4 regions of the Bradyrhizobium sp. 153 genome follow, and region 1 is predicted to be linked to each of the others. Evidence: predicted binding sites of a transcription regulator. Region 1 holds the regulator's gene; each other region holds the start of a gene.
What was found. Region 1 encodes LexA, which represses DNA repair genes until DNA is damaged. Its sites were predicted from a motif close to TGTTCNNNNTGTGTTCNG; they were not measured.
Positions count from the first base shown of each region.

Region 2: a site for LexA is predicted at 2,632-2,649, ahead of IVA91_RS20430 (ATP-dependent Clp protease adaptor ClpS). Genes of this name have one in related genera too.
Region 3: a site for LexA is predicted at 1,756-1,773, ahead of IVA91_RS14190 (PA0069 family radical SAM protein). Genes of this name have one in related genera too.
Region 4: a site for LexA is predicted at 2,378-2,395, ahead of ruvC (crossover junction endodeoxyribonuclease RuvC). Genes of this name have one in related genera too.

Region 1 is NZ_JADPKH010000128.1:106,278-110,468, reverse strand. It holds gene glp (gephyrin-like molybdotransferase Glp) at 141-1,352, shown strand; gene lexA (transcriptional repressor LexA) at 1,530-2,231, shown strand; gene IVA91_RS30625 (hypothetical protein) at 2,786-3,220, shown strand; gene IVA91_RS30620 (ComEC/Rec2 family competence protein) at 3,359-4,191, opposite strand, start outside.
Region 2 is NZ_JADPKH010000082.1:233,988-238,178, reverse strand. It holds partial or broken gene IVA91_RS20435 (tannase/feruloyl esterase family alpha/beta hydrolase) at 1-836, shown strand, start outside; gene IVA91_RS20430 (ATP-dependent Clp protease adaptor ClpS) at 874-2,601, opposite strand; gene IVA91_RS20425 (MarR family winged helix-turn-helix transcriptional regulator) at 2,836-3,285, shown strand; gene IVA91_RS20420 (enoyl-CoA hydratase) at 3,282-4,052, shown strand; gene IVA91_RS20415 (methyl-accepting chemotaxis protein) at 4,171-4,191, shown strand, end outside.
Region 3 is NZ_JADPKH010000053.1:300,279-304,469, forward strand. It holds gene IVA91_RS14180 (ribonuclease HII) at 1-2, opposite strand, end outside; gene IVA91_RS14185 (VOC family protein) at 80-535, opposite strand; gene IVA91_RS14190 (PA0069 family radical SAM protein) at 559-1,734, opposite strand; gene IVA91_RS14195 (phosphoketolase family protein) at 1,944-4,191, shown strand, end outside.
Region 4 is NZ_JADPKH010000016.1:6,047-10,237, forward strand. It holds gene IVA91_RS03725 (metallophosphoesterase) at 1-4, opposite strand, end outside; gene ruvB (Holliday junction branch migration DNA helicase RuvB) at 154-1,185, opposite strand; gene ruvA (Holliday junction branch migration protein RuvA) at 1,206-1,823, opposite strand; gene ruvC (crossover junction endodeoxyribonuclease RuvC) at 1,820-2,347, opposite strand; gene IVA91_RS03745 (YebC/PmpR family DNA-binding transcriptional regulator) at 2,571-3,317, opposite strand; gene IVA91_RS03750 (methyl-accepting chemotaxis protein) at 3,539-4,191, shown strand, end outside.

The DNA.
Region 1 (4,191 bases):
GCCGTGACCGGTCTGAGCACGATTCTTCATGACGGAGATCACGCAGGATAAATCATCCTGTCGGCGCCTTTGCCTCGCGCCTGCACTCGGCTAGAACTTTCGCCGCCCATTGCCGATATGCTCAGCAGGAGTTTCCGCCCTTGGCCCTGATGCCGGTTTCTGACGCGCTTGCCGCGGTGCTGGCGGGTGCGGAGCCGCTGCCTGAAGCGATGGTTTCCCTCAACGAGGCCTATCATCGCGTGCTCGCACGCGATGTCCCGGCGCTGCGCACACAGCCGCCGGAAGCAATGTCGGCGATGGACGGCTACGCGGTGCGCGCGAGCGATGCAACAAAGCTCGATAGTACGCTCACCTTGATTGGCGAAGTGGCGGCGGGTCGTCCGTTCGCGGGAACGCTGGGCCCCGGCGAAGCCGTGCGGATCTTCACCGGCGGCGTCATTCCCAACGGTGCCGACGCGGTCGTGATCCAGGAGGACACGGTTGCGGACGGCAAGCGCATCACGATCAAGGAAGCCGCGATTGCCGGCCGCCACATCCGCCCCGCGGGCGTCGACTTCTCCGAAGGAGACGTGCTCCTGCGCAAGGGAACCCGTCTCACCGAGCGCGATCTCGCGCTCGCCGCCGCCATGAATCATCCGCAGCTTGCCGTCTGCCGCCGTCCGAAGGTCGCGATCCTCGCCACCGGCGACGAGCTGGTCATGCCGGGAACCACACCCGCTCACGGCCAGGTCGTCTATTCCAACGGCTATGCCCTGCACGCGCTCGCCCGCAGCGAGGGGGCCGATACCATCGACCTCGGCATTGCCGCCGATACGCTGGAGGCCACCACTGCCGGCATCCGCCGCGCCCGCGAGAGCGGCGCCGAGATCCTGGTCACGAGCGGCGGCGCGTCGGTCGGCGACCATGATCTGGTCCAGCAGGCGTTGAGGGACGAAGGCATCGCGATGGCGTTCTGGAAGATCGCGATGCGCCCGGGCAAGCCGATGATGCATGGGCGGCTCGGCGCGATGCGCGTGATCGGCCTGCCGGGCAATCCTGTGTCATCCTACGTGTGCGCCTTCCTGTTCCTGGTGCCGCTGATTCGCGCCTTGTCGGGACGATCCATGATTCATCACCGACAAGAACGCGCCGTGCTCGGCCGCGATGTGGATGCAAACGATATGCGCGCGGACTATCTGCGCGCACATCTGGAGACGCGCGACGATGGCACGTTGGTGGCCCTTCCCGTCAATCACCAGGATTCCTCGCTGCTTGCGAATCTCGCTGCAGCACAGGCACTTCTCGTCCGCGCACCGTTCGCTCCGAAGGCAGAAGCCGGCTCGCCTTGCGAGGTCCTGCGCCTGCCCGTCTGAACGCATCCACCACACGCGTTCCGCGAACTTTGTCCCGTTCACGGTAAATTAAGCAGTTGCGGAACACATATCGAACATATAGTGTCCGTTCATGATTTGTTTCGAGCATGTAGCGGTTCACCGCTCCAATTTAGCGTCTCGGAATCGAACGACATCAACCGGGGGACTTTGGTCGAGATGTTAACGCGCAAACAATACGAGCTTCTGCGGTTCATCAGCGAACGTCTGAAGGAAAGTGGCGTGCCGCCCTCCTTCGACGAGATGAAGGATGCGCTCGACCTGCGCTCGAAATCGGGCATCCATCGCCTGATCACCGCGCTCGAGGAGCGCGGCTTCATCCGCCGCCTGCCCAACCGCGCCCGCGCCATCGAGGTGATCAAGCTGCCCGAGCTCCAGGCCGCCGCCGGCAGCCGCCGCGGCTTCACGCCGAGCGTCATCGAGGGCAATCTCGGCAAGGTGCGCGCGAGCTCCAGTTCTTCCGCGGACGAAGGCGAGCGTCCCGTTGCGGTGCCCGTGATGGGTCGCATCGCGGCCGGCACGCCGATCGAAGCGTTGCAGACCCGCAGTCACACCATTAGCGTGCCGCCCGACATGCTCGGCTCGGGCGAACACTACGCACTCGAAGTGCGCGGCGATTCGATGGTCGAAGCCGGCATTCTCGATGGCGACATGGCGCTGATCCAGCGTAACGAGAGCGCCGATACCGGCGACATCGTGGTGGCCCTGATCGACGACGAGGAAGCGACGCTCAAGCGCTTTCGTCGCCGGGGGGCGTCGATCGCGCTCGAGCCCGCCAATGCCGCCTACGAGGTGCGCATCCTGCCGCCGAACCGGGTGAAGATTCAGGGCAAGCTGATCGGGCTGTACCGCAAGTACTGAGACGGGCCAGCGGTCATTCGATACCAATGATTCCGATTGGAGCGGACGATGGTCCGCTCCAGCTGGATAGTCTTTTGGTCTTGCGCAGATTATCCGGCCCCTCTCTCCGGCGCTCCATCCTCGGCATGCGGCTCCAAGCACGCATCGCTTGTGAAGAGATCGTGCGCAGGATCGCTTTAAGCGCCTTCGCAGCGTGCTGATCGCTTGCATCGGCCGCGCAAGCATTCGCAACTCAATTGCAGCACCATGCACGCAATCTGCGCACGTAGGGAGCGAGCTATTCCGCAACGCCTAAACTCCCATCAACCGACAGCCACGGCGAAGCTGGCCACATTCCCCCTCTCGGCGCCCGCAGGCCACGGGCGCTCGCATCCGCCGAATGCACTGAAGCGAGCTTTGTTCCTATGACTTCGGGAAAGATAATGTGATCGTGTCCGGCAACGCCAGCCGCAGATTTGCCCACAACCGAGCAGAGCGTTACGTGCTTCCACTCTGATAGAGGCTTGCGCCTCCGAAGGAGGCGCGGGTTGCTATCTTCGAATGAGGAGCACCCGATGTGTGACTACAGCCTGCATGCCGTTGCATCTCGCCCCGCCGAAGTCGGCGAGACGATCGTGTCGACAACGTTCCGCGGCACCTCAACGCGCGGCTTTGCTTCCGCGGCCGATCCGACCGTGGCCGTCTGCCTGCTGCCGGGAACGGAGCTCGCCTTCGCCGACAACGTCCGTTACGATAATCGCTGGATCTGGACGCGCACCATCAACTCCCGCGTCGGCAAGTTCGGCAAGATCGATCCGCACATACCCGACCGCCATCATGACGCGATCGAATTCCCCGACGGCAAATACGTGCTGGTGACGCAGCTCGTCGAAGGCCAGCGCGCAACCGTGCTGCAATTGCCGGTGACGCAGCCGGTCAGCGAGCGCGAGCACAAGCCGCAGATCGTTGCCGATAGCCGGTCGACGATCACGCGCCTGCCGATTGGCTGAGCCGTCCCCGCCCGCGGGGTCGGGCCAGGATTGAAATGCCATCGCCGGCCGAGGCCGGCGAGATGGTATAATTTGTGTGCTGCGGAGTCCGGTCGGACCCGGACCTACTCTTCGCATTTGTTTTTAATCGTCCGGCCCCTAATCGTCGACCTGCAAGTCGGTCTCCGCCGGCGTTGCATCCCGGTTGCGGGCCGCGGCCGTCCTCGGCACAAGGCTCCCATCGAAATCACCCTCGCCGGCGCCGGCCGGCAACCAGGGACGGCTTGTGCCTCTTGCTCTCACCGCCTGTATCGCAAAGCCGTCACCACGCTGCGTCAACGCCAGCGCGCCCTGGCTGGTGAGACGCTGCCGGTCGACCACCATCGCCGCGCAATCGGGCGGCGCGGGGCGCGTCGTGACCACCAGCGCGGCGCGACTGCAATCCTCAGCCAGCGCATCGATGCGCAGTGAAAGCGCGACCAGCCGACCGTCGGCAAGCGGCGTCACACAGCCGGACTCGTCGCACGACACGCCGTCAGCCAGCGAGCTACTCCCGGCATCGCGCGGATCGGCGTCGGCAGCTAACCACTCTTTGAGCAGAAAGCCATCCTTGCTCGCCCGGATCACATGCAACTGCCCGTCCCTGCCCCGCACCGCGACGCTGGCGCCGTCCCCGGCAATCAGGATGTCGGGCTGCCGCACCGACAGGCCCCACGCGATGGCGGCCAGCAGCACCAAGGCGCCAGACCAGCGCAAGGGCGTGCGCAACAGGCCCATCAAGATGATCCCGAGGCTTGCCGCGATCAGCGGCGCGGTGCCGAAGGCAGGGATCCGGCCGACTGCACCCGGCAGTGCCGCCACCCAGCGCGACACCGCGACCATCCAGTCGATGCCGATCCCCATCAGCCACCAGAACACGCTGTCAAGCCCAAAGGGAGCCGCGAGCAGTCCCAACAGGCCAGCCGGCATCACCAGTGCCGAGACCACCGGCA
Region 2 (4,191 bases), on a different contig from region 1:
CCGACGGCTCCGACGATGCGCTGGTGCAGGATCCCGTTTCCTGCAAGGCGGCGTTCAAGGTCGAGACGCTGCGCTGCGCGGCGGGCGAGAGCGGCGATCAGTGCCTCACTGACGCGCAGATCAAGGCCGTCAACACGCTGCACGCGCCCTACAAATTCCCGTTCGCGCTCGCCAATGGTCTCGACGATTATCCGGGCTGGGGCGTCTCCGGCGAGGACACGCCGGCAATCGGCCCGACCGGCGGCTGGGTCGCATGGTGGCTCGGCACCGCGCCGCCCGCGCAGCCGCCTGCGCCCAACAACGGCATCGCCTGGATCTACGGCGCCGGCGGCATCCAATATGTATTCGCGCGCGATCCCAAGCTCGACGTCACCACCTACAAGGTGGAGGAGCACAAGGCGCGGCTGATCGAGGTCTCCACGCTGATGGACTCGACCGATCCCGATCTCAGCCGCTTCCGGGTGCGCGGCGGCCGGCTGATCATGCTCGAGCACATGGCCGACTATGCGCAGAGCCCCTATGCCGGCATCCGCTATTTCGACAGCGTCGAGCGCAAGCTCGGCAAGGCGGAGACCGCGGAGTTCGCGCGGCTCTACACCGCGCCCGGAGTCGACCATGTCGGCTCCGGCGCGCCGGCCAATGTCGACATGCTGAGCGTGCTGGTCGACTGGGTCGAGCAGGGCAAGGCGCCCGGCGATCTCGAAGTCGCCGAGCAGAAGGTCGAAGCGCCGTCGTTCGCGACGCTGCGCGCGATGCCGCTGTGCCGCTGGCCGGCCTGGCCTCATTACAAGTCGGGCCCGGTGACGGAGGCCTCGAGCTTCACCTGCGCGCCGTAAACGCTCAGTCCAAGCCCGCCACTCCGGTGGGTAGGCGTTATCTCGTCGCCATCGCCTGTGCGCCTCCGAGCAATTGCGCATTGAGCCTGCCGCCGGAGAACAACATGTCGTCGAGCGCCTCGTCGATGTCGGCAGACACGACGGAATTGCCACCGTCTCGCGCGAGGCTCCCTTGCGCAAGCCGTCGCATCAATTCCTTGATGAAGGCACAGCTCGTGCCCTCACTGCGGCGGGCCGCTTCTGCGATGATTGCATCGTCGAGCGGCAGCCCCTTGCCGTAGAGCCGGACCAGCTTGCCGCGGCCGGTCTCGTCCGGCAGCGGGACTTCGATGGCCTGATCGATGCGGCCCGGGCGGCCGGCGAGGGCGCCTTCGAGGTCCTCAGGCCGGTTGGTGGTCAGGACGAACAGGATGTCCGCGTCCTCCTTCAGCCCGTCCATCTCGTTGAGCAACTTGTTCAGCATGGATTCTTCGCACGGCCCCATGTCGTCGCGGTCGCGGGCGATGAGATCGACATCCTCGATAACGACCATCGACGGCTGGAGCAGCCGTGCCAGACTCATATAAGCGCCGAGAAGCTCGATTTGCTCGGCGGTGATGATCAGTGTCGTGTGCCCGGGCAAATGAGTTGCCAGATAGCGGATCGTATGGGTCTTGCCGGTGCCCGGCGGTCCGTAAAGCAAGATGCCCTTACGTGTCGACTGGCCGAGCCGGCGCAATTGATCTCGGGTGTTGACGAAAGTCAGAACGTTGCGATTGAGCAGCCGCAGGGTCTGTTCGGGCAGGATCACCTCATCGCGCGCAACCGGCGGCAGCCGATGCACCGTGATGCCGCGCGAGCGGCCGCGATAGTCGGAATCGGCGTCGAGGGACAGGATCTTGCCGCGATAGCTGCGCGCAGCTTGCACGGCCTGCTCCAGCTCGCCAAAACACTGCTGCACGAGTGCCGCGCCCGCGGTGCCTGCCGGCACGAGGATCTCGATCCGAATTCCCGGTTCTCGGCTGTATTCGCGGTGGGCACACAGCAAGACCGCGTAACGAAGGCCATCCTGCTCGCACAGCCAGAGGCCGTTATCGAGACATTTGACCGGGCTCTTCTCGCCGACATCCACGTCGGAATATTGCAGCGGAGCAATCGCGAGCGCATTGCGGCCATCGCGGAGGAGCCGTGAGATCGACAGCGTTTCGTAGCGCTGTTCTTCGTTCAGCCCGAACAGCCGGATCGACTTGCCGAACAGTCCCTCGATCGCTGCCTGGACATCGACCCGCATATGGCCGGGAAACTGGCGGATGGTGGTCACGAGATTGCTACGCGAGACGTTGGCAAAATGCCAGTCAAGCACGTCGCAAGCGTATTCGAACTCCTCTTCCGACTCTTGCGGTGTGTTCACGGTGTCTGCTGCACGAATGCAGTCGCTGCACAGCCAGACCGTGCGGCTCCCGATCCGAACATCGGTCTGTCCCTCAGGCTTGCCGCAGAGTTCGCAGGGGGTCTTAATCTCTTCTAGCGTGATCCTCAGCGGATGTTGGCCGAGCCAGATATATTGCTGAGCCGACTTGAACAGCGCCTCGGCGACCGATTGCGGGTACGGACCGCAAGTGGCCTTCTCCTCCCGCTCGACCCGCGCTATCACCGCGGCCGCTTCACGCTCCGATTTGCCAAAAACCTGGCGGAGCAACCCGATGACAAACTCGTCCGGCGTTTCGTCATCATTGTGAATCACGAGCTGAGCCGGCTCGCGCTCGCCGCGCGCATCCTTCGTCATGAAATGATCCTATTGCAACCAAAACGAGTGAAGAACAAATATGGAACATAAAGGAGGGCGGCCGTCAAGCGCCAACGGGTGCGTCAAATTCCCGATGGAATTTCAATGCGCCATCCCACTCGCCGCCTTCGTGCCGCGTCGGCTTGACGATCGGCACGACCGCGATCGCCATGGCCATGCCGCATCGGCAACCCCTCTTTGACAACGCGGTTGGCCTCGCATTATATATTTCGTATGCGAAATAAGGAAGCCACAGCGAGCCACCATCGCCTGATCTACCTGCTGAGCGTCGCGCAACGCCGGTTGCAGCGCTGGATGGCGGCTCGGCCCGAGAGCGAGGTAACGCCGGCGCAGGCCGGGCTGCTGTTCATTCTCGGCAAGCAGGATGGTGTGCTGATCGGTGAGGCGGGTGCGGCGCTCGATCTTGGCCCGGCCGGCATTTCCGGCCTAGTCGATCGCACGGCAGCCGCCAAACTGATCGAGCGGCGGGCCGATCGCGAGGACGGACGCGCCTGGCGGATCTGGCTGACCCCGAAGGGGCGCAGCGCGCTGGCGCAGGCGAAGGCCAGCGCGGCGGAGGTCAATGCGGCGCTGACGGAAGGATTTACGGCTGCGGAGATCGACATCGTCGCACGCTGGCTGATGTGCATTCAGGACAAGTTTCCAAGAGGAGCAGACGAATGACCGAGCACGTCCGGATCGAGAACAACAGCGGAATTCTTACCCTTACGCTGGCGCGCCCCGACAAGAAGAACGCGCTGACGGACACGATGTACGGCAAGCTCGCCGACAGTATCGAATCCGCCGAGTTCGATCCGTCCGCTCGCGTGATCCTGATCCGCGGCGAGGGCGACATGTTCACTGCCGGCAACGACGTCGGCGAATTTGCCGCGGTTGCAGCGGGCAAGTCGGAAGGCAGCCGCAACGTCGTGCGGTTCATCCAGTCGCTGGCGCGTTGCACCCGGCCGCTGGTTGCGGCGGTGCAGGGCCGCGCCGTCGGCGTCGGCACCACGATGCTGCTGCATTGCGATCTCGTCGTCCTCGCCGACAATGCGCAATTGTCGACGCCCTTCGTCAGCCTCGCGCTGGTGCCGGAAGCGGCCTCCAGCCTGTTGATGCCGGCGCGGATCGGCTACGCCCGAGCTTATGAGATGTTCGCACTTGGCGAGACGGTGCCGGCGCAGGCCGCGCTGGAATGGGGCCTCGCCAACCGGGTGGTGCCGCTCGACACGCTCGATGCCGAGGCGCTTGCGCTCGCGCAGCGCCTGGCCCGCCAGCCGGCCGGTGCGCTCATCGCCACCAAGAAGCTGATGCGCAATGGCGAGGCGCTGGTTGCGCAGATGAACGCGGAGGGCGAGCAGTTCACGCAGCGCCTGCGCACCGCCGAAGCGCGCGAGGCGTTCACTGCCTTTGCAGAGCGCCGACCGCCGGATTTCACCAGGGTTGCGTGAGGGAACGCGGCCTGCCGGAGGCGCAGCGAGTACAACCCAGGTATTCGATTAAAGTCTTAACCAAACCTTGGCATGTCGCGGTGCAAGGTGGCTGCTCGTCAAGACTAGGCCCCCGACCATGGCAATGTTTAAGAAATCG
Region 3 (4,191 bases), on a different contig from region 1:
ATGGTGGGGATCGTGCGCAAGCGGCTTCGCCAGCGCAACCTGGAACCCGAGACAATTCCCGTTATTCAGGTGAGCCGCCCTATTCCGCCAAATGCACCCGTCGGTCCTCGCCCACCTCGATCCCGGGTGCGACCACGACCTCCCAAGGATGGCCATCGGGATCGGTGAAATAGCCGGAATAGCCGCCGTAATCAGTCTCGTGCGCCGCTTTCAGCAGCGCTGCACCCTTGTCGACAGCGAAAGCCAGCACCGTATCGACCTCCTCGCGCGTCCGGCAGTTCCAGGCGAGCGTCATCCCGCGAAATGCCGGCGGTCTTGGATTGTCCGGCAACCCGGCGTCGGCGGCGAGCTGATCCCAGGGATACAAGGCGAGCACCGGACCACCGGTGTCGTAGAATGCGACCGCCTCACCGGTCGCCTTGAGCAGGCGCGAGAAACCGAGCGCCTCGTAAAAGGCAATGCTGGCGCGGATGTTGCTGACACCGAGCGTGACTACGGTCAGCCGCGGCACCGGCACGGTGGTTTCCTCACTCATGTTACGCCTCGTCCACTTCGCGATCAGAACAGGCTGAGCTGATCGCCGTTCCGCTTCGGCCGCGCGAAGTGATCGGTGGTCAGCTTGGAGCGCCGCTTGTTGAGGCCGAGCCTGTCGCAGGCGATCTCGAAGCGACGGCCGATGGTCCAGGCCATCGGGCCGGTCCCCTTCATCCGCTCGCCCCATTTCGCATCGTAGTCGCGGCCGCCGCGCATGTCGCGGATCAGCGTGAAGACGTGGCGGTAGCGGTCTGGATAGTTCGCCATCAGCCATTCGCGAAACAGATCGCGGACCTCGAGCGGCAGCCGCAGCAGCACGTAGGAGGCTTCCTTGACGCCGGCATGGGCTGCGGCATCAAGAATGCGCTCGATCTCGGAATCGTTCAGCGCGGGGATCACGGGCGCGACCATCACAGTGGTCGGAATGCCCGCCTCCGAGAGCTGCTTGAGCGCTTCCAGTCGCTTCGGCGGCGTCGCCGCCCGCGGCTCCATGGTGCGCGCGAGCCTCGGATCGAGCGAGGTGACGGAGATCGCGACCTTGGCGAGGTTGCGCTTGGCCATCCGCGCGAGAATGTCGATATCGCGCACCACCAGGACCGATTTGGTGACGATGCCGACGGGATGCCCGGCGCGCTCCAGCACCTCTAGGATGCCTCGCATGATCTTTCGCTCGCGCTCGATCGGCTGATAGGGATCGGTGTTGGTGCCGATCGCGATCATCCGCGGCTCGTAGCCGCTGGCAGCGAGTTCCTTCTCGAGCAGCGCCGCCGCCTCGGGCTTGGCAAACAGTTTGGACTCGAAGTCGAGCCCGGGAGACAGGCCGAGATAGGCGTGCGTCGGCCGCGCGAAGCAATAGACGCAGCCGTGCTCGCAGCCGCGATAGGGGTTGATCGAGCGGTCGAAACCGATGTCGGGGGAATCGTTGCGGGTGATCACCTTGCGTGAGGTGTCGATCCCGACCGTGGTCTTGAACGGCGGCAGTTCCTCCAGGCTCTGCCAGCCATCGTCGAAGGCGACGCGGGCCTCGGCCTCGTAACGGCCGCTGGCGTTGGACTGGACGCCCCGCCCTCGCCTGCGTGCGCGATCGATGGCGACGCCAAGCTCGGGAAAATCGACAGGAAAATCAGAAGGCGCACCCGCCGGCTCGGAGGGCGCCGTAACCGGCGGGTGCTTGAGGGCACGAGAAGATGCTCGACTCATGAACCCAACATAGCACGCGCCCAGAACAAATCAAGAACAAGAGCAAAAACGCGGAAACAACCCCATGCACAGTAGCGCTGCCCAAACTTCGGGCGCGCGCCCTTGACCTCACGCAACACCGGCGGGGCGGCGATCCCGTTTCATGGCGAAGGGATCAATCGCGCCGGAACAATGTTGATGACGATCGCTGGGTGAAGGTCGGCAAGAACATGACAAATCAACGACAATTGCGCGCCGCGAGCAGCGAACTCGATCTCCTCGATCGCTACTGGCGTGCCGCCAACTATCTCTCGGTCGGGCAAATCTATCTCCTCGACAATCCGCTGTTGCGCGAACCGCTACGGCCCGAGCACATCAAGCCGCGCCTGCTCGGCCATTGGGGCACGACGCCCGGCCTGAACTTCATCTATGCTCACCTCAACCGCGTCATCCGTGCGCTCGACCTCAACGTGATCTACGTCTGCGGTCCCGGCCATGGCGGCCCGGGCATGGTTGCCAACACCTATCTGGAAGGCAGCTACAGCGAGATCTATCCCGACATCGCGCGCGATACTGAGGGATTGCGCAAGCTGTTCAGGCAGTTCTCCTTCCCCGGCGGCATTCCGAGCCACGCGGCGCCGGAAACGCCGGGCTCGATCCACGAGGGCGGCGAGCTCGGCTATGCGCTGGTGCACGCCTATGGCGCGGCATTCGACAATCCCGACCTCATCGTCGCCTGCGTCGTCGGCGACGGCGAGGCCGAAACCGGCCCGCTGGCGGCGTCGTGGCACTCGAACAAGTTCTTGAACCCGGCCCATGACGGCGCGGTGCTGCCGATCCTGCACCTCAACGGCTACAAGATCGCCAACCCCACCGTGCTCGGGCGGATGCGCAACGAAGAGATCCGCGACCTCTTCCGCGGGCTCGGCCATGAGCCGCTGTTCGTCGAAGGCGACGATCCCAAATTGATGCACCAGGCCATGGCGGATGCGCTCGACGTCGCGCTCGTCAGCATCCGCTCGATCCAGCAGCACGCCCGCGATGGGCGCAAAAGCGTCGAGCGACCGCGCTGGCCGATGATCGTGCTGCGCAGCCCCAAGGGCTGGACCGGCCCGAAGGAGGTTGACGGCAAGAAGGTCGAAGGTTTTTGGCGCGCGCATCAGGTGCCCGTTGCGAGTTGCCGCGAGAATCCGGCGCATCTGAAGGTGCTCGAAGACTGGATGCGCAGCTATGAGCCGGACAAGTTGTTCGACCCCAGCGGGGCGCTGATTCCCGAGCTTCAGGCGCTCGCGCCCGAAGGCCAGCGGCGAATGGGGACCAATCCGCATGCCAATGGCGGACTGTTGAAGAAGGAGCTGAAGCTGCCGGACTTCCGCAGCTTCGCTGTCGAGGTACCGCAGCCCGGCGGTGTCGTGGCGGAAGCCACACGCGAGCTCGGCAAATTCCTGCGCGACGTCGTTCGCCTCAACGCCGAGGCGCGCAATTTCCGCATCATGGGCCCGGACGAGACGGCATCAAACCGGTTAGACGCGGTGTTCGAGGCAACCGAACGCGTCTGGATGGAGCCAACCGAATCTTACGACGTGCATCTCGCGCAGGACGGCCGCGTCATGGAGGTCCTGAGCGAGCATCTCTGTCAAGGCTGGCTCGAAGGCTATCTGCTCACCGGCAGGCACGGCTTCTTCTCCTGCTACGAGGCCTTCATCCACATCGTCGATTCCATGTTCAACCAGCACGCCAAATGGCTGAAGGTGACGCGCGATCTGCCATGGCGCCGCCCGATCGCCTCGCTCAACTATCTCTTGACCTCGCATGTCTGGCGCCAGGACCACAACGGCTTCAGCCATCAGGATCCTGGTTTCGTCGATCTCGTCGCCAACAAGAAGGCTGACATCGTCCGCATCTATTTCCCGCCTGATACCAACACGCTGTTGTGGATCGTCGATCATTGCCTGCGCACCTACAACCGCATCAACGTCATCGTCGCGGGCAAGCAGCCGGCGCCGCAATGGCTGTCGATGCAGGAGGCGGCTACGCATTGCGACGCCGGCATCGGCATCTGGACCTGGGCGGGCACGGAGGAGGCAAACGCAGAGCCCGACGTCGTGATGGCCTGCGCCGGCGACGTGCCGACACTGGAGACGCTCGCCGCCGTCGACCTGCTGCGCAAGGCGCTGCCCGAATTGAAGATCCGCGTCGTCAACGTCGTCGACCTCATGACGCTGCAACCTCGGGCGCAGCATCCGCACGGCCTCTCCGACCGCGACTTCGACAGCCTGTTCACATCGGACAAGCCGGTGATCTTCGCCTATCACGGCTATCCTTATCTCATTCACCGGCTGACTTATAACCGCACCAATCATACCGGCATGCATGTGCGCGGATTTGCCGAGGAAGGCACCACGACGACGCCGTTCGACATGGTCGTGCTCAACGGGCTCGACCGCTACCATCTCGCGATCGAGGCGATCGAGCGCG
Region 4 (4,191 bases), on a different contig from region 1:
TCATGGACGCTCGATGGTGATGCTGGTTCTCGATGCGACCCGATTGGAGCGGAATTGGGGTGCGCTCGTGCAGACCGTCTGCATCTCCGTGCAGGGACCTGCACAAGATTACCGGAAATTCATGAGAACTGGAGCACTTTGCACTTGCGCAAATCAGTCGTCGCTCTCGTCCGAGCCGAACAGGCCGAACTGGGCCGCGTCGCGCGAGGGCTCGGCGAGACCGAGATGACGGAAGGCGTGCGAGGTGAGCAGGCGGCCGCGCGGGGTGCGCTGGAGATAGCCGCACTGGATCAGATAGGGCTCGATGATGTCCTCGATCGCATCGCGCGGCTCGGACAAAGCGGCGGCCATGGTCTCGACGCCGACCGGGCCGCCGCCATAGTTCTGCGCGATGGTCGTGAGGTAGCGGCGGTCCATGGCATCGAGGCCTGCGGCATCGACCTCGAGCGCGCTGAGTGCGTGGTCGGCGATCTTGCGGTCGATCTTGTCGGCATCGGCCGCCGAGGCGAAGTCGCGGACCCGGCGGAGCAGACGGCCCGCGATGCGCGGTGTGCCGCGGGCGCGGCGCGCGATCTCGTTGGCGCCATCGGCGGTCATGCCGACATTGAGCACGCGCGCGCCGCGGCTGACGATGCTTTCCAGTTCTTCAATGGTGTAGAAATTGAGCCGCACCGGAATGCCGAAGCGGTCGCGCAGCGGATTGGTCAGCAGGCCAGCGCGCGTGGTAGCGCCGACGAGGGTGAATTTCGACAGCTCGATCTTCACCGAGCGCGCCGCCGGGCCCTCGCCGATGATGAGGTCGAGCTGAAAGTCCTCCATCGCGGGATAGAGCACCTCTTCCACCGCCGGACTGAGGCGATGGATTTCGTCGATGAAGAGCACGTCGCGCTCTTCGAGGTTGGTGAGGAGAGCGGCGAGATCGCCGGCCTTGGCGATCACCGGCCCCGATGTGGCACGAAAGCCGACGCCCAGCTCCTTCGCCACGATCTGCGCCAGCGTGGTCTTGCCGAGACCCGGGGGACCCACGAACAGCACGTGATCCAGCGCCTCGCCGCGCTTGCGCGCCGCCTCGATGAAGATCGAGAGGTTCTTGCGCGCCTGCTGCTGGCCGACGAAGTCGGACAGCGATTGCGGGCGCAGCGCGGTGTCGCCGACATCATCGCTGCGGCGCTCGGGCGAGACCATGCGATTGGCCTTGGGATCGCTCACTTCGCGAGTTCCTTCAGGCCGAGGCGGATGAGCTGCGCGGTCTCGGCATTCTCGCCCGCACTACGCGAAGCCGACGCAATCGCCGCGGCGGCCTGCGGTTGGCCGTAGCCGAGATTGACCAGTGCGGAGATCGCATCCGCCACGGGGCGCGGCGCGCGCTGGTCGTCGACGGCGCCGGCGAGATGCACCACGGCCGGATCGACATTGGCAAAGGCCGGCGCCTTGTCCTTCAGTTCGGTGACGATGCGCTCGGCGACCTTGGGGCCGACGCCGGGCGTGCGCGCGACCGCCGCCTTGTCGCGGAGCGCGATGGCATTGGCGAGGTCAGCCGGCGACAAGGTGCCGAGCACGGCGAGCGCGACCTTGGCGCCGACGCCCTGCACGGTCTGGAGCAGGCGAAACCATTCACGCTCCTGGTCAGTGCGAAAGCCGAACAGTTTGATCTGGTCCTCGCGGACATAAGTCTCGATCGACAGCACGGCCGCTTCGCCCGGCGACGGCAGATGCTGCAACGTGCGTGACGAGCAATGCACCTGATAGCCAACGCCGCCGACGTCGAGGATGACGAAATCCTCGCCGTAAGTATCGATCAGCCCCTTGAGCTTGCCGATCATATCCCCACGACCTTCAGCCTGAGCGCGGTGCTCTGGCGGTGATGAGCGTGGGTGATGGCGATGGCGAGCGCGTCGGCGGCATCCGCCGACGGCGGCTCGGCCTTGGGCAGCAAAATCTTGAGCATCATCGCGATCTGTTGCTTGTCGGCGTGACCGGCGCCGACCACCGTCTTCTTGACCTGGTTCGGCGCATATTCGGCGACAACGATGCCGAACATTGCGGGCGCCAGCATGGCAACGCCGCGGGCCTGGCCGAGCTTCAGTGTCGCAACGCCGTCCTTGTTGACAAAGGTCTGCTCGACCGCGGCTTCCATCGGCCGGTGATCGGACAGAACGGCCGCGAGCCCCTCATGGATCGCAAGCAGCCGGCTCGCCAACGGCAAGTCGTCCGGCGGTTCCACCGAGCCGCAGGCGACGTAGATCAGACGGTTGCCCTCAGCCTCGATCACGCCCCAGCCGGTGCGGCGCAGGCCGGGGTCGATGCCGATGATGCGAACGGGGCCGCGAATCGGGAGCGCAGTCATGGGCCAGTGATAGCGGCTGGCCGCCCGAAGCGAAACAGAAACAGAACGGAAGTAACAGGGGAAGTGGGATACCGCGGGGCGCACCGCCGCTCAGCACACATTCCGGTGTCATACCCGCGAAGGCGGGTATCCAGTATGCCGCGGCTTATCGGTATTGTTCGAACGTCTCTGGAATACTGGGTCGCCCGGTCAAGCCGGGCGACGACAGCGGAGGGTTGAGGGCCTAGCCGCCCATCTTCGCCATCAGCGCGTCCGACACCTCGAAATTGGCGTAGACGTTCTGGACGTCGTCGTGCTCATTCAGCATGTCCATCAATTTGAGCAGCTTCTCGCCGGTCTCGTCGTCGACCGACACCGTGTTCTGCGGCTTCCAGATCAGCGCGGCCTTGCGCGGCTCACCGAACTTGGCTTCCAGCGCCTTGGCGACGTCGCGATAGCTTTCGGTCGAGGCGTAGATCTCGTGTCCGCCCTCGCCGGAGATCACGTCGTCGGCGCCGGCCTCGATTGCCGCGTCCAGCACGGCATCGTCAGACGCGACGCTGCGATCGTATTCGATGATGCCGGTACGGTCGAACATGAAGGAGACCGAGCCGGTTTCGCCGAGATTGCCGCCGGACTTGGTGAAGAAGGAGCGGATATCGGACGCGGCGCGGTTGCGGTTGTCAGTCAGCGCCTCGACGATGACGGCGACGCCGCCGGGGCCGTAGCCCTCGTAGCGGATCTCGTCATAATTCTCGCCCTCGCTGCCGAGCGCCTTCTTGATGGCGCGCTCGATATTGTCCTTCGGCATGTTCTCCTGGCGCGCGGCGATCACGGCGGCGCGCAGGCGCGGGTTCATGGCGGGGTCGGGTGTACCCAGCTTGGCCGCGACGGTGATTTCCCGCGCCAGCTTGCCGAACAGCTTCGACTTCTGGGCATCCTGCCGCCCCTTGCGGTGCATGATGTTCTTGAATTGGGAATGTCCGGCCATGCGTGGTCTCTTGAAGGGTCTTGGGATCGTTCGCCGATGGGTGGGAGGCGCGGCCTTATAGGCCGCCAACCCACCGGAATCAAAGGGATCTGCTGCTCTAAGGTAGCACTGTAAAGGTAGCCGCCGTAATGGCCTCTGCCTAGGTCTCAGGCATCGTTAACCCTGACTTCATTTCAGCCTGCGAAAATAGCGTCCGACCGTCCCCCGACCAGAGAGACCCGATGGCGTTCGGACTATTTCGGAAGCGTCTGCCGGACATGGCTGCGCCTGCGGCAGCCCCGCAGGCTGCGCAACCGGTGGCTCATTCCGAGCCCGCCGGGACCGCCGATGGCGACTCGGCCCGCGAGATCCTGGAACTGCTGGAACTCGAGCTCGGCGCGATGATCCGGCAGCTCGAGCGCGCCGCCAATTCGGTGGCCGGCGGCGCCGAGGCGACCGCGGCAACCCTTGCCGCCATTCGCGACCGCACCGACGCCCTGACCGGCCGCACCAACGCGGCGCAATCGACCGCCTCGACCTTCGCCCATGCCGCCGACAAGTTCACGCAGTCCGCACTGGGAATCGGAGCGCAGGTTCGCGAGGCAGGCAAGCTCGCCGACGAGGCCAGCGCCGCCGCGCAGGAAGCCCGCGCCAATGTCGATCGCCTGCGCGAGTCCTCCGCCGCCATCGGCAATGTCGTCAATCTGATCGCGCAGATCGCACGGCAGACGACGCTGCTCGCGCTCAACTCGACCATCGAGGCCGCGCGCGCCGGCGCGGCCGGCAAAGGCTTTGCAGTTGTCGCGACGGAAGTGAAGGCGCTCGCAGTGCAGACCCAGGGCGCGACCGAAGAGATCACCAAAAAGATCGATGCACTCCAGCGCGACGCCGCCGG